DNA from 2 places in the Kitasatospora sp. NPDC001175 genome. Region 2 is predicted to be linked to the other one. Evidence: riboswitches for the same ligand, from Rfam matches in the RefSeq annotation. Region 2 holds a riboswitch; the other holds the start of a gene.
What was found. Region 2 has a riboswitch for cyclic di-AMP ahead of ACWDAK_RS13875 (transglycosylase family protein). Riboswitches for the same ligand answer to the same signal wherever they lie in the genome.

Region 1: it holds a riboswitch for cyclic di-AMP, as region 2 does, so the genes downstream of both, ACWDAK_RS28465 (transglycosylase family protein) here and ACWDAK_RS13875 (transglycosylase family protein) in region 2, are expected to answer to the same signal.

What each region holds. Positions count from the first base shown of each region.
Region 1 covers NZ_JBSFJU010000049.1:13,330-15,525, reverse strand. The annotation lists gene ACWDAK_RS28465 (transglycosylase family protein) at 1-1,017, opposite strand, end outside; cyclic di-AMP (ydaO/yuaA leader) riboswitch at 1,002-1,174, opposite strand; gene ACWDAK_RS28460 (sirohydrochlorin chelatase) at 1,697-2,196, opposite strand, start outside.
Region 2 covers NZ_JBSFJU010000015.1:53,923-56,118, reverse strand. The annotation lists gene ACWDAK_RS13875 (transglycosylase family protein) at 1-1,017, opposite strand, end outside; cyclic di-AMP (ydaO/yuaA leader) riboswitch at 1,022-1,166, opposite strand; gene ACWDAK_RS13870 (nucleotide disphospho-sugar-binding domain-containing protein) at 1,672-2,196, opposite strand, start outside.

The DNA.
Region 1 (2,196 bases), on a different contig from region 2:
GTTGTTGGACCAGAACAGCAGGTCGCCCGGCTGCAGCTTGTCCAGCGACACCTTGGTGGTGACGTCGGCCTGGTCGGCGGCGACGCGCGGCAGCGAGATGCCGGCCTGGCGGTAGGCGGCCTGGGTCAGACCGGAGCAGTCCCAGCCGCCGTCGCTGCTGCCGCCGTAGACGTAGGCCTGGCCGACCTTGGAGAGCGCGAAGTTGACCGCGGCGGCCTTGCTGCCGGTCGCGGTCGCGGCCGGAGCCGGGGTGGCGGGCTTGGCCGGAGCCGGCGCCGGAGCCGGGGTGCTGGAGCTGCTCGGCTTGGCGGCCGGCTTCTGGGTGTCCTGCTTCGGAGCGGCGGCCGAGGTGCTGCCGAGCGCCAGTTGCTGGCCGGGGAAGATCATGTCCGGACCCTGGGGCAGCACCGACTTGTTGAGGTCGTACAGCTTCTGCCAGCCGCCATCGACATTGTTCTTGGTCGCGATGGACGACAGCCAGTCGCCCGCCACCACGGTGTACTTGGCGCCGCTCGCGGCCTGCGGGGCGGCGGCCGGGGCGCTCTTCGGCGTGGCGGCCGGAGCCGGGGTAGCCGGGGCGGCGGGAGCCGGGGCAGCGGCCGGCGCGGAGGTGTCGACCTGGGCAGGAGCGCTGTCCTTGGTCAGACCGGCCTTGACCGAGCAGACCGGCCAGGCGCCGGGGCCCTGCGAGGCGAGGACCTTCTCGGCGATGGCGATCTGCTGCGCCTTGGTCGCCAGGTTGGCCTGCGGGGCGTACTGGGTGCCACCGAAGGCGGCCCAGGTGGAGGCGGTGAACTGCAGGCCACCGTAGAAGCCGTTGCCGGTGTTGATGCTCCAGTTGCCGCCACTCTCGCACTGGGCGACCTTGTCCCAGGTGGAGACGGAAGCGGCGGAGGCACCGGAGGCAGCGAGGGCGGGGATCGACAGGCCGAGACCGACCACACCCGTGGCGGCGATCAGACGGCGAGCACGCTTGTTGGCGTTGATGGGCAGCATGAAGGTGCGTTCCTCTCCCACGCCTGCGAGGTGAGCTGTCGGATTCGGGCTGGAGTTGCCCGGCCGTGCTGCGCACGGCTTCACCCCTAGCCCGGAACCGGCCGAATACTGGCCGGCTCTCGGGCGACTTACCTGGTTCCCCCGCCCCTGCCGTCGGTGCGTTCTGCGGTGCCAGCTGCTCCGGCGGCAGGACTCGGCGTTCCGGAAGAGCTGGGTCCGTGTGTCAACGAACGGAGAGCACGTTAAGCAGACTTAAGTTGAATCCGCAAACACCTGTGAGTTCCCTCACAGGCCATTCGCGGATTCCTCAAGATCGAATGCACGCCGGCATTTCCAGGGAATCCGATGGGGCTCTTTCAGGTATGCGGCCCGAGTGGGAATCTGCCTTCCTTTCAGGTGATGCCGCGGCATTTTCGGGGGGTCGGGGCGACCAGTTGTGAAGGTTTTGAAAAGCCCTGATGGGGAGTGGGGTCCGGGTCAATGTGGCCCACTGGAGAGGGTGATGGCAAATGTCCGAATTGCGAGTCGATGCGGCAAATGTCGCGCGGGGGTTTGCCAATTCGCCATCCGACTCCGGCCGCACGGCTCCAGGGGTCCGCACCCCGCTCGACCTGGGCCGAGCGGGGCCGCGGACCCCTGGGGATCCCGGAAACGCCGAGAGGCCCCTCGCGGGGGCCTCTCGTACGGTCTTGTCGGGTGCTCAGTCGGCGGGCTGCTCCGCGACGACGGCCGGGGCCTCGCCCGGGCCCGGGATGTTGAGCGCGGCCAGGTAGGTGGACGCGATCAGCTGACCGACGGTCGGGTAGGCGCCGAGCGGGGCCGCGCTCGGGCAGCCGGTCTCCTCGGCTGCCGCGGCCAGCAGCTCGGGATCGGCCTCGGGGCCGATCACCAGCGGGGCCAGTGCCGGCCGCTGGGATCCGGTGGCCTTCAGGTGCTCGACCGCGGCGGCGACCGAACCCGGCACGTCCAGGGCGGCGGCCACCACGGGTACCGCGAGCCGGGCGGCCAGCAGTACGCCGGTGATCCCGGCCGCCGCGGCGGACTCCTCGCCGCCGACGGTGGTCAGGACCACGCCGTCCGCCGCAGTGGTGATGGCGAACAGGCGCGCCCGGTCGGCGCGGGCCAGGCCGGCCTCGGAGAGCCGTACGTGCACCGCCTCGGCCAGCAGCGGGTGCGGGCCGAGCACATCGGTGACGGTCG
Region 2 (2,196 bases):
CTCGGCGATAGCGGAGAGGGTGTCGCCACGCTCGACGGTGTAGGTCTGCGGGGCGGCCGGGGTGTTCGCAGTCGAGGGGGCCGACGGCTGGGCGGGCGCGGCGGGGGAGGCCGGCGTCACGGGCGCGGCGGCGGCGCCGGAACCCGCGGTGGGTGTGCCCGGAAGCTGCGGGGTACCGGTCGCGGAGCCGGGGGCGGGGGTGCCGGTCGCCGGCATCGAGGGGGTGGCCCCCGTCGTCGGGACGCCCGGCTGCGCCGGCTGCGAGGTGCCCGGAGCCGCCGGGCTCGGCGAGGTGGTGTCGGTGCCGGCGCTCGGCTGGGCGGTGGCCGCCGCGCTGTCCATGTGCTTGATGTAGATGTCGTGCTGGACGGTCCAGTGCCAGACGCCGTTGTCCTGGTACCAGTACACGCCGGCGGCCGGGTCGTAGCCCGCGCGGCCGGGGAAGGTCGGAGCTGGGGTGCCGGGCGGAGTGGTGTCGGCGGAAGGCACGCTCGGAGTGGGGGCGGCCGCCGGGGCGTCAGGCGCGGGGGCCGGCGTGGGCGTGGCCGAAGCCTGCGAACCGGGCGCGGTACCGGCCTTGTCGCCGTCATCGTTCTGACGGCCCTTGTCACCGTCATCGTGCCGGCCGCCCTTGCCGCCCTGATCGGTCAGACCGGCCTGCGCGGCGCAGTTGGGCCAGAGGCCGGTGCCGGAGTCTTCGAGGACCCGCTCGGCCACGGCTATCTGCTGGCTCCTGGTGGCGTGGTCGGGCTCGGCGGCGTACTTGTCGCCACCGTGCGAGACCCAGGCGCGCTGCGTCAGACCGAGGCCGCCGTAGTGGCCCTGGCCGTCGTCAGCGCTCCAGTTGCCGCCGGTTTCGCACTGGGCCACGGCGTCCCAGGTCTTGACGGGCGCGGCGTGTGCCCCGGAAGCGGTGAGCAGCGGGAGCGCCAGACCCACGCTCGCCACGCCGGCGGCGGCGATGGCGCGGTCGGCCTGGGTGGGACGGCGGTGGCGGCCAGAGCCGGAAAAGACCACGGAACATTCCTCTCCGTACGCCTACGAGGTGAGCTGTCGGGTTCGGACCGGGAGGTGGCCCGGCCGCGTGGGTACGCGGCTTCACCCCAAGCCGTGGGGGACGGCGACTGACCTGGTTCCCCCGCTCCTGCCCAGGGTGTGCTCGATGTCCCGGAGCGCGAATGGGCAGGACTCGGCGTACTGCGTCCGGGAGTCCGCAACGGCGAACTGCAGGGAGATTAGAGGGATCATCACCTGGATAACAAGCCCGCATCCGGTGCATCACACAAAAATCACGACATTCGTTCAGCCTTCCACTGGACTCCGGCTCTGCTGCTGCCCACGAGCCCGGGGCCGGCTCCGCATGGACACTCAGAGCGGGGAGCGGAGTTGGGTGTGCCGCTGCTGTACCGGGGCCGCCGTTCGACCGCGCCCGCCCGCCCGCGCCCCGAGATCGTGCACCTCCCGATCACCGGTGTCGCCCCGCACCAGGTCCGCCTCGCCTGGTGCGGGACGCGTGCCTCGCCGCTGACCGAGGAGTTCGCCGAGCCCACTGTCGGGTGCAGGAACACCGCTGAGCGGCGCGCGGACCAGCGTGGGCGACCACGCACCTCGGAGATGTGCGGTCATGCTGGTTCCCGCGCCCCTCGGCGGACGTGACGGATCGGGCGGTGCTCAGCGGGTCTCGCGGTACAGCCGCTCGAAGTCGCCGACCAGGGCTGCCGGCGACGGCAGTTCGTCGATCTCGTCCTGCAGGGCGGCAGCCGCGTCGCGCAGGGTCTTGTCGTCGAGCAGCCGGGTGAGCAGCGTGGCGTCCACCGAGTCGCTGTCCGAACGCAGCCCGTACCCCTTGGCCACGGCGGCGTCCACGTTGATGAAGTGGTCGGCGCCCTGCGGCAGGATCAGCTGCGGCACGCCGGCGACGGCGGCGGTGAGCATGGTCCCGGAACCGCCGTGGTGGATCACGGCGTCGCTGACGTCGAGGAGCTCGGCCAGCGGCGTCCACGGGAGCGGACGGATGTTGTCGGGCAGGGTGCCCAGCGGGCTCAGGTCGGCGCTGCCGACGGCGAGCAGGAAGTCCGCGTCGACCTCGGCGGCCTGCTCGGTGAGCCAGGCGATCGGGTTGACACCGGCGTACTCGGTGAGCACCGTGCCCAGGGTGACCGCGATCCGGCGCCGCTCACTGCGGCCGACGAGATC